One region of the Protofrankia sp. CiP3 genome, then DNA from elsewhere that is predicted to be linked to it. Evidence: riboswitches for the same ligand, from Rfam matches in the RefSeq annotation. Region 1 holds a riboswitch; each other region holds the start of a gene.
The links. Region 1 has a riboswitch for cyclic di-AMP ahead of MJ797_RS25710 (transglycosylase family protein). Riboswitches for the same ligand answer to the same signal wherever they lie in the genome.
Positions count from the first base shown of each region.

Region 1 (5,243 bases):
GCTGTGCCCTCGGTCATGCTTGTGCTCACCGTCCCTCCGTTCCAGATTCTGTATTCCGCGGGCCGCCGTCGAACACGACAAGGATGCACGCATGAGCAAGACGCCTGAACGAGCGGCCACCGGGGTCGCGTTGTTCGACCTGGACGGTGTGCTGGTGCGTGGTGACACCTTCACCCGGCTGCTGCGCCGGCACCTGTCGCGGTCCCGATGGCGCGCGGCCCTGGTCATGCCGGTGACGCCCCTGCTGGCGGTACGCCCGCTGCGCGCGATCGCGGTACGGATGATAATGCGGCTGGCGTTGCTGGGCTTCGACGCCGCCCGGTTCCGTGCGCGAGCCGAGGCGTTCGGCCGGGAGCTCCCGGCCGAACGGGATGTGGTGATACCCGAGGGCATCGCCACACTGCGCCGCCACGTCGAAGCGGGCGATCGGGTAGTGATCGTGACAGCATGTGAACGAGAACTCGCCCGTACGCTCCTCGACACGCTGGGCCTGGGCGAGGTGGAACTGATTTCCTCGCAGCTGGTCTGGGGCCGATTCGGTGTTACTCGGGGCAGCCTGCACAACCACGGAGCGCGTAAACCGCGTCAGCTCGCCGCCCACGGGATCGAGCCACCCTGGGAGCACGCCTACAGCGACTCGCTGGCGGACCTGCCCATGCTGGCCGCCGCCAACCATGCGGTGCTGGTCAATCCTGACGGGAGGCTCGCGCTACGCGCACAGCACGCGCTGGGCGGGCGCCTGCGGATCGTCCACTGGTGAGGCCCACTCGCTCACGATAGCGTGAGAACGCCAGCCCGCTGAGAGGCTCCGGCGGCAGGGCGTCCGATGCGGTTGCCAACACGGCCGGGCGATCCGCGACCCGGTCCACGAGCAGCCTGCAAGGTCCTGTTCGCCCAGCCCGGCATCTGTCGACGCCCGGTTGCCGGCCCGGCTGCCCGACCAGCGCGGGTGCGTAGTGTCATCTTCCACATCCTTTGGCGAATGGTGGACTCTCACTATACAGAGGAAGTCACAGAGGGTTACTGTCACGCTCCGTGATTGATAAGTTGCGCGCCATGCGGCGCACAGGTATCGGCGGCCGAACCGCCAGCCGGGTACGCGTAAGGAGGCAGTCGTCGTCACGGTCCGCGGTGGCGGCCGTTCGTGCCAGGCAGCGGATGTGCGTCAGAGCGGTGGTCGGGAGCGCGCTCGTGCTTGCTCTCGGGCCTGCCGCGATCGGGCCCGCGACCGCGGCCGGGCCCACCGCGGCCGGTGGCACGGGTGCGACGGGAGAACGATCATCTTACTGGAACGACGCCGCCGGCCAGGAGTTCCACCCGACCGGTCGGGTGCGCACCTATTACATCGGTGCTGACGAGGTGGTCTGGAACTACGCCCCCGAGGGACGCGATGTCATCACCGGCCAGGCATTCGACCCGATAGCAAGGACATACGTCCAGTCCGGGCCCGGCCGGATCGGGACGAGTTACCTCAAGTGTCTCTACCGTGGTTACACCGACGCCAGCTTCAGCGGTCTGGCGCCACGCCCCCCGCAGGATGCGTATCTGGGCTTCCTGGGCCCGGTGATCCGCGCCGAGGTCGGCGACACCATCAAAGTCGTGTTCCGCAACGCCTGCCGGATTTCTGACAGCGTGCACCCGCACGGCGTCTTCTACACCAAGGCGAACGAGGGCACGCCGTATGCGGACAACACCTCCGGGGTGGACAAGCTCGACGACGCTGTACCCACCGGAGGCACGCACACGTACACCTGGCTGGTGCCCGATCGAGCGGGTCCGGGCCCGCACGACGGCAGCTCGGTCATGTGGATGTACCACTCCCATACCAACGAGGTCACCGACACCTACGCCGGGCTCACCGGCCCAATGGTTGTCACCGGAAAAGGGAAGGCGCGGCCAGACGGTAGCCCCGTCGACGTCGACCGCGAGATTTTCGCGCTGTTCTCGATCGTCAACGAGAATTGGAGCCCGTATCTTCAGGAGAACCTCCGCCGTTTTGCCAAGCCGCCGTACCCGGCACCGAACGATGCTGATTTCGAGCGTTCCAACATGCGGCATGCCATCAACGGCTACGTCTTTGGCAACGAGCCAATGATCACTATGAAAAAAGGTTCGCACGTCCGGTGGTACCTGATGAGCATGGGCGGCGAGGCGGATATGCACACGCCGCACTGGCACGGTAACGACGCGATCGTGGGCGGTATGCGTATGGACACCGTTCCGCTGCTCCCCGGCACCATGGCCGTGGCCGACATGGTGCCTGACGACGTCGGCATCTGGCTTTTCCACTGCCATGTGAACGAGCACATCACCGCCGGCATGCTGACTCGCTACCAGGTTGTGTCCGACACCGACAGCGGTACTGCCGGCGCCGCAGCCATATCCGCGCCAGGGCTGTCGGCTACAACGATGCCGGTACCCAAGGGCGCCGTCTCCGCGGGCGAAGGCGGGATAGCTGTTCCCCCGTCGTCCGTCCCCACCGCGTCCGCGATCATCGCGTTCGTGGTGGCGATCGGCGCCCGCAGGACCGTGCGCCGTCGCCGTCGTCGCGCCATGAGCTGAAACCGCGCCGTTCATCGCGGTCCAGGCCGGTAGCTCCTGCCGTACAACAGGTCTGGACCGCGATATGGCGAGAACCGCCAGCCGCCCAGAAAGCGGCTCCCGCTCACGGAGAGCCCAGGATCATCAGCGTTCGGACAGCCATATTGCCGACACCATACACGGCGCTGTTGATGCGCAGGATCCCCGCGGCATCGTACGGCGGAAGAACAACCGTCGGCGAACAGCCACGCAGCCGGCCCGCCTGCCCACCTACCGCGCGGGGCAGTTTTTTTGGATGGGTGGCGGCCCCGGCACAATTGCACCGGCCGGCCAGGGCCAGCTATGGATAAGCGCGGGTGCGCGCACGTTACCGGCAGTCGTGACGGTTAGCAACATCGGCTGTGGACTGTGTGCCTCTTCACGGAGCCTTGCCTGCCGGGCGGTCATTGCACGTATGGTCCTCGCCGTGCCTTCGAGGGGAAGGCGCGCATCGGATGGCACGCCGAGTCCTGCCCCCGTCCGATGACAACCAATACGGTGGCAGGAACGGGGGAACCATTTCCGGACGTCGAAGCCAGGCGTTCTCGGGGTGAAGCCGCATAGCGCGGCCGGGCAGTCCCAGCCCGAATCCGACAGCTCACCTCGCAGGCGTGGGGAAGGACATCAACACAACATGTCCAATGTACGTTCTGGCGCTCGTGGAATCAGTCGAATCAAGGCGCGTGCTCGGGTACTGATCGCGGTACCGGCACTCGTCGCCGCCATCGGCGGCGGCAGCGTCGCGCTGTCCCAGCCGGCGAGTGCGGCACCGTCCAACGACGGCGTGCTGGCCGCCATCGCACGATGTGAATCCGGCGGCAACCCGAAGGTTGTCAACTCGATCGGCGCCGGCGGGCTGTTCCAGTTCCTGCCTGGCACGTGGCACGCTGTCGGTGGCTCTGGCCTGCCGCAGAACGCCAGTGTGTCCGAACAGTGGATGCGTGCGCGGATCCTCTACGCGCAGCAGGGCACGAGCCCCTGGTACGCGTCGAAGCACTGCTGGGCCGGAAAGGCCTAGCGACCGGGCGGCGAGGCTCCCTCGGGCCGTCCACGGTGTCTGTCAGATCCGCCAGCGCTGTGTATCAGCTATGGCCTCAGGTATCTCGACAGAGTGGCCAGCCCGGGTTCACCGGGAGGCTCTCGCGGAGCCGTGGGAGAGACCGGCCGCGGCCGGTCTCTCCCACGCGGCCGCCTGCTTCGGGCTCTCGGGCCGGGCGGGCGTACCCGCACAATCGATCTTCCGGCCGGGGAATCGGGCGCGCCGCGGCGGTCTGTGGTAAACCCGGAAAAACGGCCCCGTCGGCGTGCCGTCGTTTCTTGTCCGGGCCAGTTTTTCGTTCGCGCCGGCTCCCCGAGGGGCTGCTCGACTTCAGGCGAGCGGCGTAATACCGTACCGTGCGCGAGCGGCGCCTCGTCAGGGGTTTTTTCGATCCGCGCGCTGGGCTCTCGAGAAACCTGGTGAATGAGCGATGACAGCGAAGAACGACGTCCGTCGAGCCTTGGTGACCGGTGCTGGAAGCGGAATGGGGCAGCTCCTCGCCCTCCGGCTGGTGCGGCAGGGCACAGACGTCATCGCGGTTGATCGGGACGAAGCCGGTCTGAAGGTCCTCCACGACGCTGGGCCCGGAAAGGTGACGACGTACACCATCGATGTCACCGATGCGGACGCCATGGCCGACGTCGTGACCTCGCAGCACCACACCCTGCTCGTGACGGCCGCCGGGATCGGGTACACAGGCAAGATCGCTGAGACTCCGGCTGCGGTGCACGCGAAGATCATGGCGGTGAACTACCAGGGCACAGTCAACGCGGTGACGGCCGCGCTGCCCGGCTATCTCGCGCGGGGATCGGGCCGGCTCGTCCTTTTCTCATCGATTCTCGGCTGGTTGCCGGTGCCGCAACACGGTCCCTACGGCGCGACAAAGTCGGCGTTGGTCATTTACGCTCAGACGTTGCGGCATGAACTTCGCGGGACCGGTGTGCGGGTGAGCTGTGTCTGTCCACCGGCGGTGGCAACCCCGATGCTCGACGACATGCCCGCGGCCAGAGCAGTCTCGCAGCGCACTATGATGACACCGGCCGCTGCCGTCGACGCGATCGAACGCGGCCTCGACAGAGGGCGTTTCTGGATCTTCCCAGGTATCGCGCGGCCGGTGGCGATCGGCCAGCGGCTGTTCCCCGAGCTGCTGCGGGTGGCCATTGGCAGCCTGCTGAACAGATAGCCATACCGGCCGCTCAGAGCGCCCGGGACCAGGGCATGTAAGGAAAAATAAGATCTTCATCTTGTGGCACCTATCCTGACCTGCGGTGCTGCTGTTTTCGCAGGTCAGTAACGGGTTGCTCGTTAGCGGCGGCATTATTGTGGGGGCGGTGTTCCCTGATGCGCGTCCAACGCCAGGACCCGAGGGGGAGCCCAGCGCGAGAGCTCCGCTCACGCGGATCTGGGCAGCGGCTGCCCGTAGGTGGGCCCTATCGAAATCCTGTCACCAGGTAGACATAGTGCACCCTTTTTGGCGTCATGTGCTAAAAGTCGGTATTGATAGTGCGGCAGCTGGCTGAGGCGGGACCCCTTGGGAGGGACTACTGTGAGCGGAGCGGCGAACCGGGAACTCGGAAAGTTCTTGAGGAATCGTCGAGAAAGTCGGAGCCCCAATCAAATGGGC
Region 1 is NZ_CAKJTM010000182.1:203-5,445, forward strand. It holds partial or broken gene MJ797_RS25695 (hypothetical protein) at 1-29, opposite strand, end outside; gene MJ797_RS25700 (haloacid dehalogenase-like hydrolase) at 92-760, shown strand; gene MJ797_RS25705 (multicopper oxidase domain-containing protein) at 1,132-2,562, shown strand; cyclic di-AMP (ydaO/yuaA leader) riboswitch at 3,032-3,207, shown strand; gene MJ797_RS25710 (transglycosylase family protein) at 3,215-3,598, shown strand; gene MJ797_RS25715 (SDR family oxidoreductase) at 4,050-4,802, shown strand.

Region 2 (8,299 bases), on a different contig from region 1:
TACCGGCGTCCAGGACCTGTTCACCCCGGAGATCAACAGTACCGCGATCGGCTTCGCTTCCGGTGACTGGACCAAGGACAACGCCGCGACGGTGCAGTACGACAGCTACAAGCTGCAGGCCGTCCTCAACGAGATCGATGGCTATGACCACAGCCGGACGACGAAGGTCGGCACACCGGCCATCTTCGGGATGAACTTCCAAACCGTCTCCACCGCCGAGAAGCTGCCCCGCTCGGATGGTCTGACCGGCGGATACCTGCCCGGCGGTGCCACCCCCGGGCCGCTGCTCGCCCGCGCGCTGGGCTATGTCGACGCGAGCGTCGCCACGATCGTGGAGGAGATCCACCGCCGCGGCCTGACCGGCAGCACCACGGTCATCCTGTCCGCGAAGCACGGCCAGTCGCCCACCGACCCGGCCGATCTCACCCGCATCGCCGACGGGCCGATCATCGACGGGTTGAACGCGGCATGGGCTGCGGGGCATCCCGGTGCGGCCCCGCTGGTGGCCTTCGCGGTCGACGACGACGTCCTGCAGTTCTGGCTCAGCGACACCTCGGCGGCGGCGGCCGCGTTCGCCCGTACCTTCCTGCTCACCCACCCGGCGGCGGGCAAGGCGATCGACGGCACGCCCCGTACGTTGGCCGCCTCGGGCCTCACGGCCGTCTACGCGGGGGACGGGGCAGCCGCGTTCTTCGGCACCCGTCCCGGCGACCCGCGCCATCCCGATGTCGTGGGTGTCGTGACGCACGGCGTCGTGTTCACCGGCGGCACCGGCAAGATCGCCGAACATGGTGGGTCGGACCCGCAGGACCGTGACGTCGCGCTGGTCGTGTCCGGCGCCGGCGTTGCACACCACGAGGTGGACGGGCACCGGGTCGAGACCACCCAGATCGCCCCGACGATCCTGGCCCTGCTCGGCCTGGACCCGGACGCGTTGCGGGCGGTACGGATCGAGCACACCCGGGCGTTGCCGCTGCGCTGAGAGATTTCTCCTCGGCAGGTCTGCAACAGCGGTACCTGACGGCGGCCGGGACCACCCCTCTCGCGTGGTCCCGGCCGCCGTCGGAAAGGCCTGGCCACCGCCCTGTGAGTACGTCGCGCCGGGGTGCCGGAGTGGTCGTCATCGGCAGGTGGTTAGATCATCAGGTGTTTGTTGTTGCATACCTGTCCGCTTTTGGTTGTGCTGTGTGCTATGGGGCTGGTTCGGTGCTGCAGTCGGTGGGCGCGCGTCGGCTTGTCACCGCCGGCGCGCTCGATCCGCGTCTGCTGCCACGGCTCGCGCGACAGCTGCCCTACCTGATCGGGCTGGCACTCGACCTTGGCGGTTGGCTGCTGTCTCTGGTGGCGGTGCGATCGCTGCCGCTGTTCGCGGTCCAGGCGACCCTCGCCGGCAGCGCGGGCGTCACGGCGGTACTGGCTGCGGTGTTCCTGCGCAGCCGTCCGGGACCGGCGCAACTGCGCGCGCTGGCGGCGCTCGGCGTTGGCCTGATCCTTCTTGCCTTCACCGCGCAGCCCGCGCCACCACATCCGGTGGGCACCATCGCGACCATAGTGATCGTGCTGTTCGTTCCCGTCCTTGCTGCCGCCGGCGCGTCGGCGGGCCGATCCCTGCGGGGAGAGCGCTCCGCTGTGGCGCTCGGAGCGCTGTCGGGGCTGGCATTCGGCGGGACCGCACTGTGCGCACGGGCGTTGGACGCCGACCACACCCTCGGCGCTGTCCTCACCGACCCCCTTTCCTGGGCGCTGCTGGCCTACGGGCTGCTCGGGATGAGCGCGTTCGGGGCCGCGTTGCAACGCGGATCGGTGACGCTTGTCACCGCCAGCCAGGGCGCGGCGGAAACCCTCGTTCCGGCAGCGATGGGATTTGCGCTGCTGGGGGACCAGGTCCGTCCGGGTTACCTCCCGCTTGCCGTGATCGGGTTCGTCGCCGCCGTGGCCGCAGCGGTCAAGCTGGCGATCCTCACCCCACCAGGGACGTTGCGTACTCGTCCGTGTCTGCCTGGCGCGCAATCCCCGCACGCGGCGACGATCCGGCGGATGCCGTCAGCGTCGTGTAGCGCGATCTAGTCGTACCGGCTCGTGGCGGAATCCGGCGAACGGCCGGGCGCCGTACGGCGCCCGGCCGGCTTCCCGGTGGTTTCCTCTCCGTTTGGTCGCCTGCCGGTTAGTCGTCAGTCGGCTGGGTGTTCTGGTACCAGGGCGACCGGTATGAATGCCGGTGGCGGCCAGTGGCGACGGAAGTGTTCCCGGCGGGGTTTCCGCTCCCGGTTCCGCTCTCACTCCCAGTCCCAGTCCCGACCGAGTCCGCCGGCGGAGTCTGGGTAGTCGCGGGTTGTGCTGAGGTATCGACATTTAGCGACTGAGAGTCGGCTGACTGTGATGGGCTGTCGGACGGTTGAGCCTGTGTGTCCGTGGATTGTGCGTGTGTACTCGCCGACGGCGACTGGGTAGCGGTCGGAGCCGTGTTGGCGACGCTGCCGACCTTTCCAGACCAGCACGACCGCGATGAAACCCACGGCGTCGTGCCCTGCTGGGCGTACAGCATCCGGGCGCGGTTCCACTGCTCGGCAACGGAGGCGTTCTGCGGCAGGCCGGTCCCGCCGACTGACTGCCACGTGCTGGGAAGGAACTGGAACAGTCCGCCGGCACCTATCGAATTGACGATTGTCGGGTTGCCGCCGGACTCACACTGAGCAATTGCCGACAACGTCTGGTCTTCCGACGGCGCTGCGCTGGCGGGCCCCGAGATTCCAATGCCGACACCGCCGACGGCGGCGGCGATGGCCGGAATTGTGATGAGTGCGCGGGTGTATTTGCTGGTTGCTCTGCTACCGCGATGGCGGGCGCGCGAACGGGACATATAGATGCCCTTTCCCCACGCCTACGAGGTGAGCTGTCGGGTTCGGGCTGGGAAATACCCGGCCGCATCATGCGGCTTCACCCCAAGGACGCCCGCTGGCGTCCGGGAATTGGTTCCCCCGCTCCTGCCGTTGTTTTGACGATCATCGGACGGGGCAGGACTCGGCGTGTTTCGTCCGATGCGCGCCCTCGTTGCGAAGGCACGGAGGAACCCTATCGGCTACAGCTGGTCGGCCGGCAAGGGGGGGTGAAGAAGGGAACATCCGAACATCGACACTTGATTTCGGTACCGATCAGCATTAATACGCGTGCGCGCGCGTTCATTCTAACCAGCCAGCATTGATGGAATGTTTCCGTGACATGGGAACCACCTTTTGACGCAGAGCATGGTGCGCTTTGCGGACAATCGGGTCGACCGGGTAGCGCCGCCGCTGGGGCGCCTACTCAAGGCCGGCGGATGCGCATCGGGTATCCACGAGCGCCCATGAGCAGTGCCGGTTTGGTCGCCAGCGCCCGGCCGAGCGCGAGCATCTGCTGCTCCCCGCCGGACAGCAGCCCGGCCGGGCGGTGCAGCAGGTCTGTCAGGGCCGGGAAATAGGCGAGGGCGCACTCGGTGTGCGCGGCCCGACGGCCACCGGCGAGCCACAGGTTCTCCCGAACGGTCAGGTCCATGAACAGTGCCCGGTCCTCGGGGATGTGCGCGAGGCCGCGTCGAGCGAGGACGTCCGGGCGGGCACCTGCGATCGAACGGCTCTGGAACCCGATTGTCCCGCCGATGACCGGTAGCAGACCGGATACAGTCAGCAAAGTGGTTGTCTTGCCTGCGCCGTTCGGACCAAGCAGAGCGACGATCTCACCGGCGTTGACCCGCAGGTTGAGCCCGTGCACCACCGGGATGCCGAGTTCCGCGTTCACATAGGTCACCGCCACAGTGGCTCCATCGGTCAGGTCCGGATAGCCGACCTCGGCGCCCTGTTGGTTGATCAGGCCGATCGTGACCGGCGCGAGGCTGGCGTCGGCAGGGTTGCCCGCCCGGCCCGCATTGGCTGCGCCGGGCGCGTTACCGACGGTCGCACCGGTCGGCGACGACGTGACGGACCGACGCAGGAGAGATGCATCCCATGTGTGCGGGCGGGACGCTAGCAGCGCCGTGTTCTTCATGGGTGGTCTCAACCGGTCAGTGCATCATCCGGGCATCCGCATCGTGCCGGAACCCCGTGGATCCCAGCACGATGCGGGTGGTGCACCGACCGCTGGAGACCGCCCATGGCGGTATCAAGTGGTGGAGGCGACACCCGACGCCCGCCTCGTGCCGGGACTCTCAGCAGGAGTTCGAATCGGGCTGTTGGGGTAGGCCAGAAGCCTGCCCGATCACAATCAAGATTACCGAGCCCTCTGCTCCCAGCACGAGGCGGGCGGTGCACTGATCGCTGGAGACAGCCGCACCCACAGCCGACGGCCGCGTCAACCGTAAAAGTCCAGCTCACAGGCCGAAATCCGGATTTTGGAGCCCCACACGATCGGGTCGGGTGTGTGGCTTCGAACCGGGCGGGGCTGGGCATCCCGAGGCTGGATGGCACCGTCCGCCGCGCCCGCATCCTCGGCGGCCTGGTCAACGAGTACCGCAACGCCACCTGACAGCCTCACAGCCGACGGTGGAGATGTTGTCTGCTATACCTTGATGATTGTGAATGGTCGGGCGTTCGGGAGATGTTCGGCCAGATGTTGAAGATCGCCGGGGTCGGATGTGTAGATGACTCCGCCGCGGCGGGCCGCTGCCAGCACGACGACGGCGTCGACTCCGTCGGTGGTGTGGGCGCGGCCAAGCAGTTCGCCGGCGGAGCGGGCTGCTGTCTGGTCGACCGGTTCGACTACACAGCCCCGGAGTAGGCGGGCGAGCCGTGCCTGGAGCGCCCCGTCGCGCCAGACCTGCCAGACGACGGGTGCCGGGACAACGGGGGCGACGCCGCCAGCCAGCGCCTTGATATGGCGAGCCCACATGCGCTCGTCGTTACGTTCGTCGGCGACCAGCGCGTCGGCGTCGTAGAGCAGGTTCACGCGATACGGCGGGGGAGTATGCCGGCGTCTTCCAATTCACGCTGAGCCTCATCGAGAACGTTTTGTGGCAGCGGGCCGTGCTCGGCCTCCCACTCCTGCGCGGCTGCCAGGCCGTCCGCGATGACCGCCTGCCGTTCCAGCCGCTCCGCGATCGCGTCGCGTACCCACGCGGACAGCGAGATGCCCGCGGTCCGTGCGGCGTTTTCGGCGCGGGCGCGGAGGTCGTCGCCGAGGTAGAGGGGCGTTGACGTTGTTCTGGCCATGTCCGCCAGCGTACCCAATGCGAATCGTTTGCGAACCTATGCTGGTCGTCGCGGTGGAGAAACGAGGAGCCGGGGCGGGCGACGGTGACCCGATCCGCGTGGTGTGACCAGTCGGCTTATCTCGGCGCGGGAAGGAGCCGCGGAGGGGATACCGCGGCCGACGGCAACGGCACGCCATCACGTCACACCGATGGCCGGAAAGGGGACTTTCAGTAGTTGTGATGCATGCCGTCGGCCAGCCGGACGCACCGGCGTCGATCTGCCGCTGTCTGGCCGGCTGGGTGCAGACCGGCTCCCCTGTTACCCGCGTAGTACGCGGGTGCCACCGGCGAAGCGGTCGTGAATGCCTTGGTCCTGCGGATCCGAATTGATCGTTACGGCGATCGCGATCCAGGCCGCCAAGACCAGCAGCGACCCGAAGAACGGGATGATGCCGAGGAGCACGAACGATTCGCGTTTCGCAGCGGAATCGATCTGGGGCCGGCCGCCGTCCGGTCCGACAACCCGCATGTTGAAAATTTTCTTGGCTGGCGTCATGCCGAGGGCAACGTCGAAGCCGACGAAGTAGGCGTACATCAGGATGGCCGTGACAACCATCCACCCGATCCCGAAGCCGAGGATGAAGAGGGCGATGATATTGACGACAAGGAGAATCAAGCCGTCCACGAAACGGGCGGCGAAGCGCAGGCCAAGCCCGGGAAGTGCAGCGCCTGGGCCCGGGCCGCCGTAACCGGGGGCCCCGTAGCCTGGCGGCGGGGGGTAGCCAGGCGTCTGGCCGTAATCAGCCCCTGGGCCTTGGCTGTACTTGTCGCTGTGCGGCGGATTGGTCATTGGTGCTCCTTGCTGGTGTCGGGACTCTCGGGAGAGACAGATGGTATATATGCGCTGAACTCATCGCCGACTGCAGGTCATGGTGGCACGTCTGGCGCTTCGCGGGACAGTGGAGGGTTCCCGTTCCCGTGGACAGCGAATTTTTGGTCCGCTGTCCACGCCGTCGCTGGACGAGAAGAATAAAATGATCTTGGATGTGCTGGTCGAGGGCCAGGGCCGTTTTAAGATCATGGATCATGATGTGAGTCCGAGGATTGCGAATGGCCGTCCCATGTTGCGGGTAGCCCAGCGGGTGGCCTCGGCAATGTCGGTGCGCCCGTACAGGCGTAGGGCGCCGATGGCGAGGTTTCGCAGGGCGGCCATGGTTCTGGGGCCTGACTTGGTGCGTACCGTGGAGTCGTCCTCGCGGTAGATGGTGTCTCTGATCCAGTGCGGCACCTCGATTTTCCACTGTCCGCGGACGGCCTCGGCGAGGATCGCGGGGGTTCCGCGTTTCGTGTTCAGGCTGGTCACGCCGAAGATCGCGACGTTCGACAGCGTTCCGCCGTGCGTGTCGGTGACTGTGCGTTCGATGAGGAACACCTGTTGGATGTGCGGGAACGGCAGGTCGGGCGGGGCCGGCATAACCGGGAGGGTGCGGGTTTCGATTCGGCCGTGTCCACGGTCGGTGGTGGTGTGGGTGACCGGTACCTCCCGCCAGGCAAGGGCATCGAGGGTGGCGAACAGGCCAGGCAGGTTGTCCTTGACGCAGAACACGAAGTCCGCGTCGCGTTTGTGTAGGTACTGGGCGTGTTTGCGTTGGGTGTGCAGGCAGCCTGCGGTGATCAGCATCCCGGCGATGTTCAGGGTGTCCAGCAGCGGCACGAACATCGGGATCTCATTCGTTGTGTGATGGACGTCGACGTGAGCGAGGAGCAGACCCTGCTGGTGGGTGTCGGCGGCCAGCAGGTGCGGGGCGTTGTCGTCGGCGTCCTTGGTGCCACGGACCCGTGTGCTGTCCACCGCGAGGACCGCCCTCGGTGGCCCCGCCACTGCGTGCTTATCCGCCCGTTGCTCGGCAGCCTCGCGGGGGCCGCCCGCCCGCGGCCGGTCGGGTTCCTCGGTCGACCGGGTTCCCCGGGGGTGTCCACGGCGATGTCGATGCCCGCCCGCGCCGTCAGCCACAGGCCCACAGCGGCGTCCACCGTGACCGCGTCGGTGTGGGTGACCGCCTGCCAGATGGTGCTCTTCGGCGGCACCGCCGCTGGTTTGCCGCACCGGGCGTACACCTCGCGCAGGAGCTCCGGCGGTGTGTCGGCGACCCATCCGGTGACCGCGATGAACCCCCGCATCCCCGCCATGACTGCGGCAGCGCACAGGACCAGCACCGCCGCCAGGGGATGCTCCACCCATTGCTGATGACGGGGGTCGCCCAGCACCGCGAAGTGATCGACCAGGTCCACGACCGTCGTGTCCAGCATGGGGTTGTCAAGGTTGTCGGGGACAGCGTCGCGGGCGGACAGGGACGACACCAGCACGGCCCAGGTATCCGCCTCGTCAGCGGACACGGTGGCAGAATACACGGACAATGAAACTCCGGTTGCGAGAGGTCTTGGCGGACGTCTCGTGCTACCGGAGTTTCGTTCTATCTACCCAGCCAACACGCCATGCGGTACTCCCAACGAGTGACTCCGCGGGATGGAAAGATCATTCATGCTCCTCGGACTCACCACATGATCCACAATCTTAAAACGGCCGTGCGGACCCACCGTGGCGGTCGCGTCCGCCATTCTCATTCCCGCGAGGTCGCGTCGTTGCGGCGACGACATCGACCTTGATCCCAGAGGGTCAGTGCACCGTCCGCATCGTGCTGGGATCCACGGGGTTCCGGCACGATGCGGACACCAGGATGATGCACTGACCGGTTGAGACCACCAACTGTTCGCTACACTGTGCGACCTTCGCGCAGCCCTGGTTCGGATGCCCAATCCTGCGTATGGCGTCGTCCCCGACGCGCCGAAAATGACGGTCCGAAAGCGCGCCCGGGAGGGTGCGTTGACTCGTGGTCAGCTGGCCATTGTCGATCCGTCCCGCCGTCTACTATGCCGGGGGCCAGGCGATCCCCGTCGACAGCTACTGACCGCCGTCCTGGTAGCCGTCGTTTCCGGACGGACAGGGGTGTAGCCAAGGTAAGGGCAATACCCACCATTGATCTTGTAGGGGAACGCCTTCCCTGCTGCCGTGGTGGCTGTCAGAGGGGGATGGCCTCGACCGCAGTGTCGGCGTAGCGTGCCGGGTCGATGGTTACT
Region 2 is NZ_CAKJTM010000088.1:4,679-12,977, reverse strand. It holds gene MJ797_RS21235 (alkaline phosphatase family protein) at 1-982, shown strand, start outside; gene MJ797_RS21230 (hypothetical protein) at 1,207-2,067, shown strand; gene MJ797_RS27285 (transglycosylase family protein) at 2,165-2,860, opposite strand; cyclic di-AMP (ydaO/yuaA leader) riboswitch at 2,865-3,037, opposite strand; gene MJ797_RS21220 (ATP-binding cassette domain-containing protein) at 3,304-4,020, opposite strand; gene MJ797_RS21215 (twitching motility protein PilT) at 4,531-4,917, opposite strand; gene MJ797_RS21210 (CopG family transcriptional regulator) at 4,914-5,180, opposite strand; gene MJ797_RS21205 (RDD family protein) at 5,481-6,011, opposite strand; gene MJ797_RS21200 (ISAs1 family transposase) at 6,246-7,013, opposite strand; partial or broken gene MJ797_RS21195 (transposase family protein) at 7,184-7,471, opposite strand; gene MJ797_RS21190 (hypothetical protein) at 8,242-8,299, opposite strand, start outside.
Region 2: another riboswitch for cyclic di-AMP. It lies ahead of MJ797_RS27285 (transglycosylase family protein); the one in region 1 lies ahead of MJ797_RS25710 (transglycosylase family protein).

Region 3 (8,299 bases), on a different contig from region 1:
TGATCTCATATGGGGCAACGGGTGCCACCCGGACGATCGTGCCGGGCCCTCGCAGAACGTAGGCCACCCACGTCTGCGCGTCGGCTGGGACAGCGGTGCGAATCTGAACGGTCCCGCTGACCGTGCCGCGGTCGACAATCTGCTGCGATACAGATTGAGCCGCAAGCTCAACCGGTGATGTCGACGACATCAGGGCCGAGGAGGCAGTCGAATTGCCCGCGGCGGCGGGCCCTCCCCCGTGGACAACCTGAGTCAGCAGCAGCCCGGTCGTGGCAAGAACAAGAACGAATACTGCCAGGACAGCGCCGGACCAGCCCTGCCGGGAACGGCGATGTCTGCGATGTCGATCCATGGAACCTTCCGTATGGTCGGTCCCCCCCGCGTCGTGTCCCCTCCGCGTCCCCTCCAACAGGGACAAGGGTAGCGAGTACTAGGCATGGTGAGCCATCTGATATCGCTTTTGACCGAATAGTCATGAGCAGATCGGGCCAGCGTATCGCTGTGCCTGAGGAGCCCGCGGACGCGCCGTATCGGATAAGCGACCAGCGACCCAGGCCAGCTACCCCCGGTAGCGCCGGAACGGACCCGCCCGCGATACCGACGACACTGGAACTCAACCGCCGCCCCGCCCCGATCAGGAACATCGCGATCGGGAACATCGCGACAGCACCGGCAGTCCAGCCGTGGTGCCCGCTCCCGCACGCCCAGGGGCAAACGTCCGCATCCGTCGGACAAACCGGGCCACAAGCCGGGCCAGAGTGCCAAAGCCCTGGTAGAGGGCATCAACACAGGCACGTGTCCGGCCGTGACGCCGTTGGAGACGGGGCCCGCCAGACCTCGGCGCGGTAACATGACCGACTACGGCGCCAGCGGTCGCGGCCAGCACGATCCCGGACGTGGGCGCACTGTGCGACATGTCCGTGCGCGGGTCTGCCGCGAGCAGGCCGGCAACGAACAGGATCGTGTCACCAGGCAGCCAGAAATCGATATCGATGAGGACGCCGCTGTCGACGAATACGAGCGTGAAGATGCCAGCATAGAGCGCCGCGCCGGACGGGCCATCCACACTCACGGATCCCAGCCCGCCCCGATGACCCGCTCATCATACTCATCGTGCGGCTTCCCGCCCATGATTGCCGAACAAATCAGTTCATTACCAACCGGACAGACACGCAACCCCGACTGCTCACAGGAGCCAGACCCATGCCCATCGCCACCCCGGACGTCTACGCGCAGATGCTTGACCGGGCCAAGACCGAGGCGTTCGCCTACCCGGCGATCAACGTTACTTCGTCCGAAACCCTGAACGCCGCGCTGAAGGGCTTCGCCGATGCCGGCAGTGACGGCATCGTACAGGTTTCCACCGGTGGCGCCGATTTCCTCTCCGGCACCAGGGTGAAGAACATGGTCCTCGGCGCCCAGGCGCTCGCCGAGTTCGCCCATCATGTCGCAAAGGCCTACCCGGTCAATATCGCCCTGCACACCGATCACTGCCCGGCGGACAAACTCGACACTTATCTGCGTCCGCTGCTCGCGATCTCCAAGGAACGGGTTCTCAGCGAAGGAAGGCCCCCCCTCTTCCAGTCACACATGTGGGACGGCTCGGTGGTCGAACTCGAGGAAAATCTCAAGATTGCCGACGCTCTCCTGATTGAATGCCACCAGGCTGAGATCGTCCTGGAAGTGGAGATCGGCGTCGTCGGCGGTGAGGAGGATGGGGTCGTCGGCGCGATCGACGAGAAGCTCTACACCACACCAGCGGATATGTGGCGAACCGCCGAGGTTCTCGGCACCGGCGAACGGGGTCGCTACATGCTCGCCGCAACCTTCGGAAACGTACACGGTGTGTACAAGCCGGGCAACGTGAAACTCCGTCCAAGCATCCTTCGGGACGGACAGCAGTATGTCGCGCGACAGCTCGGGCTGCCAGCCGATACCAAGCCGTTCGACCTGGTGTTTCACGGCGGTAGCGGCTCCGACCCGGCCGAAATCCGCGAAGCGCTGGACTACGGCGTTGTGAAGATGAATGTGGACACCGACACTCAGTACGCGTTCACTCGGCCGATCGTCGACCATATTTTCAAGAATTATGACGGAGTGCTGAAAGTTGACGGCGAGGTCGGTGTGAAGAAACAGTACGACCCACGCAGCTACGGCAAGGCGGCCGAGAGCGGCATGGCCGCCCGCGTCGTGCGGGCCTGCGAGGACCTGCGCTCCGCCGGGCGTTCGCTCACCGGCTGAGCCGGCCGGCTCACCGGCCGGAGGACGCGCGAGCATCGCTTTTCGCGCATCCTCCGGCCGCCACCGGATCCTCGTACCCAACCAGACCGGTCCGTGCGGCCCTGCCCTTCCCCGTCGTAGAACCTGTTTTGAATCACAGCCGTCGACCGCCCGGACAGAAGATTCAAAACAGGTTCCCCCAGAATGCATCGGACGATATCGTGTGAACGTCCGCTATGACTGCTGGGAACCTGAATTCGATGCGGTGCCGCGGGCTACGCAAACAACCTGTCCGGGTGCACGCGGTATTACTCGGGCCAGCTGCGGCACGGTGGCCGCCCCACCGCTGCCCGTGGTTTCCGTCGCTGGAAAGTGCTGAGCGCGCGCCTGCGTGCGTTAGCAGCCGATCTCGAGATACGGCAAGGGCGCCCAGCCCGATGTGCGCATAGTCACGAAGCGCATTCACGACTTGTTCAGCCACCAGCGATGCTGGTTATGGTCTGCGCCGTGCCCGTCGATACGGCGGGGACACGTCGGGCGGCACGCCGAATCCTGCCCGCGCCCGACGAAAACCAAACTTGCGGCAGGAACGGGGGACCCACTTCCGGGCGTCGATACCAGGCGTCCTCGGGGTGAAGCCGCGAAAGCGGCCGGGCAGTCCCAGCCCGAACCCGACAGCTCACCTCGCAGGCGTGGGGAAGGGCATTACCAATATGTCCCGTACAAGTTCTCGCGGCCGACATCGCGGAATTCGCCGGGCCCGGGTCCGTACCCGAGCCATGGTGCTGACCCCGGCCCTGCTCGCGGCGATCAGTGGTGGCATCGCGATGTCACAACCGGCCAGCGCCGCCACCACGTGGGAGGGGCTTCGCCAGTGCGAGTCCGGCGGTGACTACACGGCCAACACCGGCAACGGCTATTACGGCGCATACCAGTTCTCGCTGAGCACCTGGCAGAGCCTGGGCTACACCGGACTGCCCAGCAGCGCCTCCCCGAGCACCCAGGACGAGGCCGCGCTCAAGCTCGCCACCCAATCCGGCTTCGGCCAGTGGCCCGTCTGCGGCCGGGGCATGGGCGCCGGCCAACTCGGGGCTGGCGCCAGCTCGTCAGGCAGCGGCTCATCATCAAACAGCACCGGCACCGGCTCGTCGGGCACCAGCTCGTCGGGCGCCAGCTCGTCGGGCGCCAGCTCGTCGGGCGCCAGCTCGTCAAGTCCAGGCAGCGCCACCGCCAGCAGCGCCAGTCCAGACAGCACCGGTTCGTCGGACAGCAGCTCGTGGCAGGCACGCTCATACGGCAGAAGCGGTTCCTCGCGTTGGGCATGGCGCGCGGCGGACGCGGCCACTCCGTCGACCGCTGTCGCTTCCGCTGCCACGCCCTTCACGACCGATCTGGTCGACCAGGTGCGACCGGACGTGCGGTCATGGCAGCGGCAGATGAACGGTCTTGGTTACAACATCCAGATTGATGGTCAGTACGGACCGGAGTCGGCTGGTGCGGCGAGCCATCTCCAGGCTGACAAGGGCCTGACGGTGGACGGAATCTGCGGACCGCAAACCTGGACGGCCACCTTCAGCTGAGCCTGAACCGAACGGCTACCGCCTGACGGCTACGAAACTGATATAGACCCCGCACACGACGAGTCGGGCTGGCCACACCAAAGTGACAACAAACACAACAGATAAACACCATAACGACCAGCCCGATTACTCGTCGTTACAAAAACCCAACACAAGCAACCCTCCGGCGGAGCTTTCCCAATCGCCAGGTACAGTTCTCAGTTTGGCCCACATAGTTCATTCGGGGGATGTAGGCCAGATCCATGTAGTTCATCCGACACCCCGATTTGCTTCGAAAGAGCCAGGCTCGCTAGAGTCCTCCCCACTCGCCAGATCGGCGAGGCCGCGCGAACGGACGCCGAATCCCGTCCCCGTCCGCCGTGGCAGGACCTACCGCGAAGCCGCCAGGACGGGATCGGGGGAACCACATCCGGATACCGAGACGCCGGTGTCCTTGGGGTGAAGCCAACGACGCGCATGGGCGTCACCGGCCGGGCATGTTCCCAGCCCGAACCCGACAGCTCACCTCGTAGGCGACGGGAAGGACCGACCCACATGCCGTCTGTTGGCAGGCACCGCGCCCCGCAACAGTCGTCCACCGCAGTCAAGGTCCTGCGCACCACTGGTGCTGTCACAGCACTCGTGGGCAGTGGTCTCGCCGTCGCGGCCAGCCCAGCGAGCGCCGCGACCGCCGACGACTTCGCCAAACTCCGCCAGTGCGAGTCCGGTAACAACTATCACATCAATACCGGCAACGGTTTCTACGGCGCCTACCAGTTCGACGCCGGGACCTGGCATGGCCTGGGTTATTCCGGTCTTCCCAGCGACGCGCCACCGGCGCTGCAGGACGATGCCGCCCACAAGCTCTACAACGCTCGCGGCTGGTCCCCTTGGCCGTCCTGCTCAGTCAAGATGGGCCTGACCAACAACGGCCCAGCACCGCAGACAGCGGCAGCCGTCCCCAGCACCGAGGTGGTCCAGCAGGCGGTTGCCCCAGCGCAGCCTCCGATGACCTTGGAACGCGCGAAGGCCCAGCTGGCATCGTCAAACTTCGCCGGCACAACCCTTTCCACCGCGCTGGCCGGTGAAGTTCGCGCTGACGCTTACGTCTGGCAGAGCACGATGCGTGAGAAGAAGTTCATTCTGCAGGTGGACGGCCGCTTCGGCGGGGAATCCCAGGGTCTCGCGTCGCTGTACAGCTATCTGACACGGGTCGACGACGGACAGACCGGTGTGGTCGGCAAGAACCTCTGGGACATCACCGTCACCAGCCCGTCGGCCCTGTGAGCGCGGGCACTCGTAAGAGGCTCCAGCAGTAGGGTGTTCGATCAGACAGCGGCGTCCGGATGGATGGATCGCGAGGCTGCGGAGGGGTGCGCCGGAGGTGTTGGGCGTCGACCGACGAGCCAGCGTATCCGTGCACCACGCGGCGATGGACGGGGAGCGATGGCTTGCGGCGCCGCTTGGGCGGCGCAAGCCGGACAGTCCTGTTGCCGGGCGCTCTGAACCACAATTTTCCCGGCTGTCCGAAGACGATGTCGGCTTCGGCCCCCGATCCCGCGGCGGACCTGATGGCCCACCCCCTCCCACCAGGTCCGCCGCGTGAGAGCTCCCCATGCGATGCGGCATGAGCGCGATCCGGCAGGATGAGCCTCATGACGACATCCCCCGAACGTCCGGATCTCCTTGGCGGTCCGCCTCCGACAAGGCTCGCTCTCGATCCGGCCGCAGCCAGGGCCCTCAGCGTCGGCGATACCCCGGAGGCTGTCGCGGGCCGCTTCCCGGACTCAAGCCTCGCCTGGGCGATGTTGGCCGAGCGCTCCCTGGACGCGGGCGCGGCTGTCACGGGCTACGCCTACGCGCGGACCGGGTACCACCGCGGTCTGGACCAGCTGCGCCGTGCCGGTTGGCGCGGGCATGGGCCGATCCCGTGGTCCCATGAGCCCAACCAGGGCTTCCTACGCGCGCTCGCGGCGCTGAGCCGTGCCGCCGCCGCCATCGGTGAAACCGAGGAGGCCGCCCGCTGCCGGGAGTTCCTCGCCGACAGCGATTCCGAGGCATCCAGCGTGCTGGGCTTCACAAGCGACTGAGCCGCTTGTGGATACCGGCCACGTTGCACCGGTTATAGGGGACTGTCCGGCTCGCGCCGTCCGGGTGGGGCATCCCGTGGTTGTCGTCGGTCGACGCCCAGCACCTCCGACGTCTCCCTCCGCCGCCTCGCGATGCACGCACCCCAGCCCCGCTCCTTGATCCACACCCCTATTGCCGGGCGCTCTTAACCGACCTGTGCGGCGGCGCGCAGCGCGCACGTGATCGCGTTGATGTCGGCATCGGTCGAGATGAACGGCGGCATGGTGTAAAGGAGATCCCGGAACGGCCGCAGCCAGACGCCGTTGCGCGACGCGGCCCTGGTCGCGGCCGGCACGTCCACCGGATGATCAAGCTGGACGACCCCGATCGCGCCCAGGACCCGCACGTCGGCGACTCCGGGAAACGCGGCCACGGACGACAGCCCGCTCGCCAGCCGGGCCTCGATACGGGCGACCGAGGCCGCCCACGCCCCCTCCGCGAGCAGGTCCAGTGACGCATTGGCTACCGCACAGGCGAGCGGGTTCCCCATGAAGGTCGGGCCGTGAGCCAGCACCGGCATCTCGCCCCGCGAAATCCCCCGGGCGACCTCCTCGGAGCACAAGGTGGCGGCCAGCGAGAGATAGCCGCCGGTCAGAGCCTTCCCGACACACATGATGTCGGGGCTGACACCGGCGTGTTCAACCGCGAACAGCCTCCCGGTACGCCCGAAGCCGGTGGCGATCTCATCAAGGATCAGCAACACGTTGTGGTCGCATGCCAGCTCCCGCAGTGCCCGGACGTAGCCGGGGCTGTGGAAGGTCATCCCACCGGCGCCCTGGACCACCGGTTCCACGATGATCGCCGCGATGTGGTCAGCGTTGCAGGCCAGCAGGTCCGCGAAGTCCGCCAGATACCTCGGGTCGGTCGGGACATCGAAGCCGCCGGGTGGCTGGTCCGCGAAGACCTGGGCCGGCAGCACCCGCCGCCAGAGCTGATGCATGCCGCCGACCGGGTCGCACACGGACATCGGATGGAATGTGTCGCCGTGATAGCCCCCGCGCCAGGTCATCAGCCGGACCTTCTCCGGACGCCCCGTCGACCGCCAGTACTGGATCGCCATCTTGGCGGCGACCTCGACGGACACGGAGCCGGAGTCCGTGAGGAACACGTGGCGCAGCGGCTCAGGCGTCATCTCCACCAGCCGGGCGGCCAGCCTGATCGCCGGCTCGTGGGTCAGGCCGCCGAACATCACATGGCTCATCTTTGCCGCCTGGGCATGCAGGGCGGCGTCCAGAGCGGGGTGCGCATAGCCGTGGATGGCGGCCCACCAGGAGGACATTCCGTCGATCAGCTCGGACCTGCCTTCGACTGGCCTCGCCAGGCGCAGGCGTGTCCCGGACGCGGATTCGACGAGGAACGTCTCATGTGTGGAGGGCATCGGCCCATAGGGATGCCAGACGTGCGCCTGGTCGAGCGCAAGCAGGCGATCCGCCGACAGGGGTGCCCGGCTGCCCAGGCCCACCTGGCCGGGCACGCCAGTGGGGCTACTCGATGACACATCACCCTCCAGGGTCGGGACACGCGGCGCAGGGCCGGAGATTCTTTGACGGCTCGTGTCTGTGTGGTGCTCAGTCGTAGCGGCCGGCACGTCCGCGGCAGCGGCCGCGGCCGACATGGCAGGCCTGCCGCGGCGACGGCCCTGCCTCTGCTGGGGCGCCGGACCGGATCGCCATGAGGATCATGGGGTGGTCCTCGGGCATGCACAGGCGCTACCAGCATGCGACCGGCCCGATGTCGCATGAGGCGGCGGGCAAGATTAGCTGGCTGCGGTGGGATGCGCCCTGGCGCGGGCGACCAGCCCTTGCCGGGCGCATGAGACCAGAAACGAGACCACAAGATCGTTGATCGGTTCTCATGAACGGAAGGCCCGTGGCTCTTGCCCTGACAGAGCTGCATGATCGCTGCGGAGGATGAGGGATTCGAACCCTCGAGGGGTTGCCCCCAACACGCTTTCCAAGCGTGCGCCCTAGGCCACTAGGCGAATCCTCCGCTGACGAGCTTATCGGATCCCAGCGGCATCAACGCCGCCGGGCATCAAGATCCATTGTGCCCGGCCAAACGATGACTCGCGGATCACCGATGCGCCGCTGAAGATCCATCCAGCAGGCCTTAGACTCCCTTGCAGACCCCTCGCGCGGCGTCACCCTCGTGAACTCCCCCAGGGCCGGAAGGCAGCAAGGGTAAGCAGGCTCTGGCGGGTGTGCGAGGGGTCGTCCTCTTCGCGGGGGCCATGAACCCGACGAGAGCCCTGATCCCTGGCAACGCCCGGGATGCCGACGGAGCGAGCGACGGAGTAGGCCGGTGATCGTATGAGCGGCGCGCTGTACAACCGGTACCGCCCAGCGACCTTTGCCCAGGTCGTCGGCCAGGAGCACGTCACCGGCGCGCTC
Region 3 is NZ_CAKJTM010000001.1:110,917-119,215, reverse strand. It holds gene MJ797_RS00530 (CAP domain-containing protein) at 1-352, opposite strand, end outside; gene MJ797_RS00525 (hypothetical protein) at 635-1,072, opposite strand; gene fbaA (class II fructose-bisphosphate aldolase) at 1,204-2,241, shown strand; cyclic di-AMP (ydaO/yuaA leader) riboswitch at 2,754-2,928, shown strand; gene MJ797_RS26900 (transglycosylase family protein) at 2,934-3,800, shown strand; cyclic di-AMP (ydaO/yuaA leader) riboswitch at 4,170-4,328, shown strand; gene MJ797_RS00500 (transglycosylase family protein) at 4,335-5,066, shown strand; gene MJ797_RS00495 (DUF3151 domain-containing protein) at 5,435-5,869, shown strand; gene MJ797_RS00490 (adenosylmethionine--8-amino-7-oxononanoate transaminase) at 6,055-7,347, opposite strand; tRNA gene MJ797_RS00485 (tRNA-Ser) at 7,814-7,898, opposite strand; RNA gene ffs (signal recognition particle sRNA small type) at 8,031-8,127, shown strand; gene MJ797_RS00475 (DNA polymerase III subunit gamma and tau) at 8,219-8,299, shown strand, end outside.
Region 3: another riboswitch for cyclic di-AMP. It lies ahead of MJ797_RS00500 (transglycosylase family protein); the one in region 1 lies ahead of MJ797_RS25710 (transglycosylase family protein).

Region 4 (8,299 bases), on a different contig from region 1:
CATGCGGAACCGTTCGGCCCGGCGGCCGAGCACGGCCAGCTCATGCTCGATCTTCTCCAGCGCCCGATGATCGAGTGCTTGTTCATTGTCCACCTCGGCCTCATCCCTACGCCATGTCATCCGTCCGCGGCGTCTCGGATCTCTACAGATTCTTGTGGATACACCATCGGCGCGAAGCGGGTGTCCTGGGGCCGCCGCGGCGGATCCGTGGAGCGGCCGCTGGCGCCTGGCCGCGTCCGCCCGGCTGGTCGCCGTTGGCGTCAACCCGCACAGGTGTGTGCCAGAGCACGGCTGTGGTGCCCGACTCGTCCGCGCCACGTGTCGAATCTGCCGAATCAACGGCTCTCGGTGTGGTTCGGTTGTCTGGTGGCGTCGAATCCGCTCAAAGCCGGGAAAGAGCTGTGGAGCAAGAACCGTCGACGGGTGCTGGTGGCCGCTTGCGTGGTCGTCGTTGCCCTCGCCTACGGGCATCACTCACCCAAGGTGAAGACCGAGCGTGCCGAGATTCCGGCGGGCTACGAGTCCGCGGGACGGGAGCTTGCGGTCCACGCCGAGGCCAAGCCCGAGAAGCCGGTGCCGCTGCTCCTCGTCCTGCATGACGACGAGAGTGACGCGAAGACGATCGAGAAGGACAGCAAGGCGTCCGCGCTTGCTGATCAACAGAAGTTCGCCCTGGTGTATCCGGAGGCGGTGGCCAGTAACTGGCAGACCGACGGTAAGGACGCGCGGTATCTGTGGGACGTGGTCCGTTACGTCGCCAAGGAGCGATCGAACATCGATATGTCCCGGATCTACATCTGGGGTGCGGGAGAGGGCGGTCGCCTCGCGCTCACGGTGGCCTGCGGCCCGCTCGACCCCGCCCAGCAACCACTGTTTACGGCGGTCGGGACGGTGAACACGGTCGGGCCGCCCGCGTGTCCTGCACGGGTCCATGTCAAGCCAGTGACTCTTGCGCCAGGGCGGAAATGGAACGAAGCCACGACCAGCGAGCTGTGGAAATTCTCAAAGGACATCAAGGGCTAAGTGGTCGCCGAGGGCCACGCGATGATGGTGTTTTCGCGTGGCCCTCGGTCTGGAGCGAGCTGGAGATCCCAGCAATTTGCGGATCAATCCTCGACCTGCCTCGTCGGCTGTCGTTGAGAAGGCTCCCGCCGGCCGGCTTGGCCGGGGGGGGGTGGCACGGCCGACCAGCGGGAGCCCAGGACCTCCGCCGGCCAAGCGCACTGTGGGGGGGGTTCAGTGCGAAAGGCCGGGGAAGCCCGCGTTCCGCCGGGCGTTGCGAGCCGGGGGGGTTGGCTCGATCCGACCAGCGGAAGTCTTTGGAGACATCCAGTTGTGGTTTGGGGCCGCCAGATCGGTGTTTATATCGACAACACCGACCTGGCGGTGAGGTTCACGCGTAACCGGAGGGGGAGGATACGCGGAACCCGCTATATGTTTTTCAGAGGCTGCCTGCGTCAGTCATATCAGTGAGATGAAAGAGTCAATGAGCGAGGCCGCTGGCCGCTAACTGACCCGGCCGACTGAGTATGACGTGGTGTAGATATCCCTGAGCGAAACGACTTCACCGGACTTTGGTGCCGCCCACATCTTGCCACCGCCGGCATAGATGCCGATGTGGTAGATGTTTCCCGGCGTACCAAAGAAGATGAGGTCGCCGACCTGCTTATTGTACTGCGACACATGGACCGTGGCTTCGTACTGTTCTTCCGCGGTGCGGGGGAGACTGCGGCCGAGCTGTTTGAAAACATACTGAACCAGGCCGGAACAGTCGAAGGAGTAGGGGCCCTCCGCACCATACACATAAGGCTTGCCGGCTTGCTGCGCGGCCAGATAGACGGCTCTTTCACCGAGCGAGCCGACTGGCATCGTAGCATCCGCTGTATCGGGGGTGGATACCCGAAGTGCGGCAGCGGCGGCCGAGCTGGCGGCCTGCACCGGAGGCGCTGGGACCGAACTGGGCACCACCGTCATAGTACCAACGTTCGAGGAGCGAGCCGACTGCAGGGCATCCGTTCCGTCGAAGATAGCAGTGATCTGTGTGGTGGTGAGGACCTTGGCAGTGTAGCTTGCAAAGCCCTGCTCGTTGGTATACAGGTGCTTGAATGTTGCCCAGCCGTCAGGCAGCTTTACCTGAATTTTGATGAGCTGGTTCGACAACGGCGCGTGGGTCGTCCCGTCCTCGAGGGAGAAGCCCATGTCAATGGGCTGGTCGGCCTGTACTGACACGTCCGGATTAGTAACCCTGAGCGCGACACCCGACTTGGGGTGCAGGTCAGCCTGATCGATCACATGGCTGGTGATGGACCCCGGGCCAACCGAGGTGGCCGGGTTGATAACGGACGTGCGCAGACCGGCGAGTGACGCCTGGCTTCCGAACTGAGAGCCAAGGGTGATCCGGGAACTGACCGAAGTCTCGTCCATCCCTGAGTCGGTCGGGGCGCAGCCGGCCAGCGCGACGCCTGACACCGCAACCGTGCCGGTTGTCATCGCCGCGACCGCGGCACGTGCCCGGACGCGACCGGGGGCCGACGGCGGAGCGGGCGCACGGTGCCTGCCGCGGGCTGGACGCCCAGGCGTCTCGGCCTGAGGTCGCAGCGAGGACAGCGACGCCGTCGGCGACGAACATGGCCATGTTGCCGGATCAAGCTGCACATCGGGCGCAGACAAGACTGTGATCCTTCCCGTTCGCCTGCGAGGTGAGCTGTCGGGTTCGGGCTGGGCTGCCCGGTGGGCCGTGCGACCAGCACACGACTCACTTCACCCCTAGGTCGGCACCGTGGCTCGGTGCCAGCCGGTGGAGGATGGGTCCCCCGCTCCTGCCCTGGTGACGACTCGGAGGGGACACCGGGGCCGTGGGCAGGATTCGGCGTTCGGCCCGGTGTTGTCGTGACGTCGGCGCGAGACTAGTTCAAAAGGATGGTGCCAGCAAATACTAGTCCCTCACAACTACGGCGAGTACTCGCAGAAGTGACCATATCGGTTCCTCCCATCCTCCTTGCCGATCACTCGCCGCTCTATCTTGATCTGCTGGCCACTGCGGCAGGTCGCCTGGACGGAGGCTTGCCATGCCATGACCCACAGGATGCGGAAGATGACATTACGCCATAGCGGTGATGGTCTGGCGACGGGGGGGTGCTTGAGTGCCGACAGCTATATATCGCTGACATGTAGTAGCGAAAATTGTCTTAATGAATAATCTCGCTAGATTACGCACTGTGCCAGCCGTCATGGGATTTCCCGCTCCGAAATCCGCTGTGAGAGAGGATGCCCGCGGCCTGGGACGGGTCGGTGTCAGCGGCGCCGGGCGCGGGTGTCGCGGCGGGAGAGCAGGCCCGCGGTCTGCAGGACGTGCAGTTCGACCGCGAGTTCGTGAATCTCTGGGGGCAGGGAGCGGTACTGGCCGGACAGGGCCTCGACGGCCGCCTGCGCGCGATCCGCGAGATCGTCCAGTGCCCGCTGATGGGTGCGCATCTGCGCTCGCTCGTCCTGGATCGCGCGGACCGTCTCCTCCTGCCACCGCCGGGTGCGCATCAGGCGCTCGCTGGCGTCGGCGGCCTGCCGCTCGGCATCCTCCAGCCGTCCAAGGATCTGATCGAGCTGCTCCAGTCTTGTCGCCAGCTCGGCGATAAGATCGCTACGGACCGGGTATGTCGGCTGGGTCATCGGATCGCGTCGCGGATGTCGTGGATGTCGCGGATGTCGTGATCGACGTCACAGGTGATGGTGTGGATGCGGCGGAGGGCCTCGTCATCGCCACTCACGCCCGCGTTGCGACTGAGAACGGATTGTAACCGTACGCTGCCGCTAGCCTGCGGCTGGGACGGCAGTTGACAGTGAACTCCCGCACGAAGGCCTGACACAGGCGATTACGGTAGCCGACAGCGTGGTCTCCGTGAATCCCACTGTCGGGTGATATGTCGTTCTTCCTAGTATGAAATAGCTATCGAACGAAGCTGCGGTGCGGTCCTGCTGGGCACGGTATAGTCCTGACGGGCGGTATCCCAGCCGGGCCGGCGGGGCTGCGCCGTGGTAATTCCCATGGCCCGGGCCCGGCCTGTGGCACCGCGTTGTTCCGGTTGTGCTGGTTCGAACGGAGGCCACCGCGTCCGGTGGGGGCTTCGCGGCGCGGCCATCTCGGTGGATAATTTGCCTGGTATGTGGTGTTTTCAACACTCTGATCGATTTTTGTACACGGGGCACCACGAAACATGAGTTCGGCCGGTTTTGGGGCGTCAGCCACGCAAAAATAATGATCGCAGCCTTCTGCTACCGGCCGCGAAAGCCGGCAGCAATATTCACGAGCGTCCATCATGCTGTCAGTTGATATCTGAGCGTACCGCGGTACAAGGCTACAGCCAGCCATTCCGTTTGAAGGCTCGGTGCAGGGTGAAGCAGATTGCCGCCATCAGGCAGAGAGCAGCGGGATATCCCCACGGCTGCCGCAGTTCGGGCATGTGCTCGAAATTCATCCCGTAAATGGCGGCAACCGCTGTCGGAACCGCGGCGATGGCGACCCAGGCGCTGATGCGGCGCATGTCCTCGTTTTGTGCGATGGCCACCTGCGTCAGGGTCGCCTGAATAATTGACGACAGCAGCTCGTCGAATCGAGCTATTCGCTCGGTGACCTGTTCGAGGTGGTCGGCCACGTCACGGAAGTATTCCTGGATGCGCGGGGCAATCCCGCCGACGTCCGGTTCGGTGAGCGCTCGCAGCGGAGCGGCGAGTGGCGTGACAGCGTGCTTGAGCTCAAGCACCTCACGTTTGAGCTGGTAAACTTTACTGGCATCGGGCGGAATCGATCGGTGAAAGACCGAGCCCTCGGCGGCGTCGATGTCGATTTCGATCTTCTCGGTAACTGCCAGGTAATCGTCGACAATCTGGTCGCAGATAGCGTGGAGGACAGCCGACGGTCCGTGGCGGAGCATTTCCGGGTGCGCTTCCAGCCGGCTGCGCAGGGCTTGGAGCCCGCCATGTTCCCCATGCCGGACCGTGACTACGAAATCCTGGCCGAGAAACACCATGACCTCGCCGGTGTTGACGATCTCCGATGTCGCGGTCAGCTCCTCGTGTTCCACGTAACAGGCGGTCTTGAGGACGACGAAAAGGGTCTCCCCGTATCGCTCCAGTTTCGGCCGTTGATGGGCGGTGACGGCATCCTCGACCGCGAGCGGATGCAGCCCGTAGACATCGGCGATATTGGACAGTTCCGTCGCGCTCGGTTCGTACAGGCCGAGCCAGGCGAAACTGCCGCGGTGATCCCGGGCAACACGCAGCGCGTCGGTATGGTGGATCGATCGTGGATCGCGGTAGCCGTCCCGGTATATGTGACACGCGATCACTCGGCCGGGCGGTGTCGAAGGACTTTCCGGGCGTATGCGGCGGCGCTTGGGGACCATCCGGACCAGCGACACGGGCTTGCTCAGCGCGCCGGCCAGCCATCCTGCCGCGGTTGACGGATGGCTGGCGGCAGCCTGTGTGAACGGAAGCTGCCCGTTGTGCCGATTACCGCTGTCGTCAGCAGACTCCTTGTTGTTCATTTCCGGATCATCCTGTCCATGTCCTTCGGTTAATTGTTATGCGGTCGATAGTTATGCCGGTCTGGCTTTTTTTGGGTACCAGGTGTTTCGGGTGGGCGCTGGCGCATCGCCGTACCGTCGAACGGTGCTTCGCTGGCTGGCGCCACAGCATTGAGTAACCATCCTGTTCCAATCGGTTGCGGCTGGACTTTTTGCGGCCTTCTCGTCAGTACTTCTACCCGTACCTGCCTGATCCTTGTTACCGGCGGGGGTACTCGACGAGCCATCCTCCGATCATGCTCCGCTGAGAGCGTGTTTGAGATCGGGCTTGCGATCAGTGAGCCGCCTCCAGGCGCCCCTGGCAAGGCGGAAGGCTGAAGCGATACCGGATGAGTTGTATCGGTTTGGCCGGCAACGCAGCCAGGAGGCGGCCTGGATGCGCGATCCGGGCAGTCCTGTTGCCGGAGCCTCTTGGCCGTTTGCCGGCCGACCGCGATGGTGGTGGTGCTTAACGATCTTGCTGGCGATGGGCGGTTTGTGCCATGCCAGGCGTTGGTTGCCGTGCGCGCCGGCCGTGATTGAGCAGCTGGGCGATCTGTTGTGATTGACGGTGGATAGCGAAGTTGAAATGTTGGGTATAGAGTTTGTCTGGTGATTAAGGGCGTCTGACGACAGGGGTGTGGATCAAGGAGCGGGGCTGGGGTGCGTGCATCGCGCGGCTGCGCGGGGAGCCACCGGAGGTTGTGGGTGGCGGCCGACGAGCCGGGGTACCCATGTATCGCGTGGCGATGGATGGGGAGCGATGACGCGCGGCGGCGCCTGGGCGGCCCTGTTGCCGGGCGCTCCAAGGAGCGTCGATTCAGCCGCTGGCTCGGTCGTCGCATATTGGTCGCATATCGGCAGTACGCAGGCTGGGGGTGGCGATGATGTCCACAACAGGGCCGGGGAGGACTGCGACGACCGAGAAGGCCAGAGCCGGCGAGCGGGACGATTCGAGCGGGATGCCCCTGCCTGAAATGATCAAAGCGTCGCACGACGCCGCGACGCACCTTGTTGGTCTTACCTTCACTGAGGCTGCGACATCGGGGGACCCGAGACGCGCGTTGCGAGCCGCCGACACGGCGGTTGCGGCGATCAGTGCCCATATGTACGCCGTGCAGACATCCGTCTATCCCATGGCGCGTCGCCGCCTCCCGGACAGTCGGCCGCGCATCGCCGAACTGTGTGCCCAGGGGCGGGAAACCGCGTCGGTGCTACGCGGCATCTCCCAGTACATCCAAGGCGATGTCCACCGGCCGGACGAGTCGATGGGCAGACTGCGTGAGCGTCTTGCCGAGCTTGAGGAACAGCACATCGCGGCGGAGGACATCCTGGTCGCCGATCTCGAGAAGGCGCTCTCCCCAGACGACCGGCGCCGGATGGCCGCCGCGTTCCGACGATCGATGCGGCGGGCACCTACCCGCCCGCATCCGCACCTTCCCCGCACCGCTGTCGTCGGGAGCCTGGTGCTGCGGCTCGCCGGGAGCTGGGATCACATCCTTGACACCATGGACGCCCGCATTGCCGCGGATGGACCGGTGCGCGCACCAGCACCGGCGGGCCTGTGGGGCTGGTACCTGCTCGGCCGCCCGGTCCCGCCGCCGGACACCGGCGGCACCGCCGGCACCGACGCCGGTAGCACCGCCGCTCAGCGGCCGGCACCCAAGGGTTCCCCGGCGGCCGGGGCGGGGGAGGGCGGACCCCGAGGCGAGTGGCGACCGCGTCGGTAGCCAGCCAGGGGGATGCGAAGGTTTTAGCATTGCGTGCATGGGACGTGCCCGTGCGCAGCGTGTGGCTCTTGCGGATCTGCTGGACGAGGTCGGTCCGGCTCAGGCTACGCTGTGTGCCGGCTGGACCGCTCATGATCTTGTTGCCCATTTGGTGACTCGGGACCGGGTGCCATACGCGCTGCCTGGTTTCGTGATTAAATCACTGCATGGTGTGACGGCGATGGCGGAAAGAGCCACGATGCGCGGTGATACCTTCCCGAACCTGGTGAGGACATTCCGTGACGGTCCACCATGGTGGCATCCAACCCGTTTCGGCCTGGTCGATGACGCCACGAACCTGGTCGAGTTCTTCGTCCATCATGAGGATGTTCGACGGGCCAGGCCGGGTTGGAGCGGATCCCAGCTCGACGACGGGATGCAGCGGGCGCTTTGGCGATCGTTTCAGATGTTCGGCCGGGCCGCCTACCGACGGTCCGCTGTCGGGGTGGTTGCTGAGCGCGCCGACGGCCCGGGGCGGGTCGTACTGCGCCGTGGCACCGATGAGGTAACCCTCGTCGGTAATCCGGCCGAACTCCTCCTGTTCGCCTTCGGCCGCCGCGACCATGCCGTCGTTGATGTCCACGGTGACAATGGCGTGGTCGCGGCGTTCACCGGCGGAGAGGCCAGCCGGTGACCGGTCGCGCTCTGACGCCGTCACCACAACAACGCGTAGGTCTGGGCGCCGTTGGGCTGTTCAGTCGGGTTGACCAGGGCGGAATGGACGTTGCCCGCGTCCGGGCTGTTGAAGTACGCCTCGTAGGACAAGACGTCGGCGTTGGCGACGAACGTGTCGTGCATCTTCCGGATGTAGAAGGGGTTGTCCCCACCCGACTGCCCGGCTGCCGCGGCACCGGTGTCCTGCTTGCCGACCAGTCCCCATTCCGGTACGGAGAACTTCTTGCCGTGCGCGCGGGCAAATCTGATCACTGAGCAGAGCCCCTCGGCTTCGTTGCACTGGGTGTTCCAGGAGTT
Region 4 is NZ_CAKJTM010000005.1:87,927-96,225, reverse strand. It holds gene MJ797_RS03290 (MarR family winged helix-turn-helix transcriptional regulator) at 1-93, opposite strand, end outside; gene MJ797_RS03285 (plasmid partitioning protein) at 367-1,023, shown strand; gene MJ797_RS03280 (C40 family peptidase) at 1,507-2,490, opposite strand; cyclic di-AMP (ydaO/yuaA leader) riboswitch at 2,676-2,846, opposite strand; gene MJ797_RS03275 (hypothetical protein) at 3,295-3,666, opposite strand; gene corA (magnesium/cobalt transporter CorA) at 4,353-5,540, opposite strand; gene MJ797_RS03265 (hemerythrin domain-containing protein) at 6,446-7,288, shown strand; gene MJ797_RS03260 (TIGR03085 family metal-binding protein) at 7,326-7,961, shown strand; gene MJ797_RS03255 (glycoside hydrolase family 26 protein) at 7,982-8,299, opposite strand, start outside.
Region 4: another riboswitch for cyclic di-AMP. It lies ahead of MJ797_RS03280 (C40 family peptidase); the one in region 1 lies ahead of MJ797_RS25710 (transglycosylase family protein).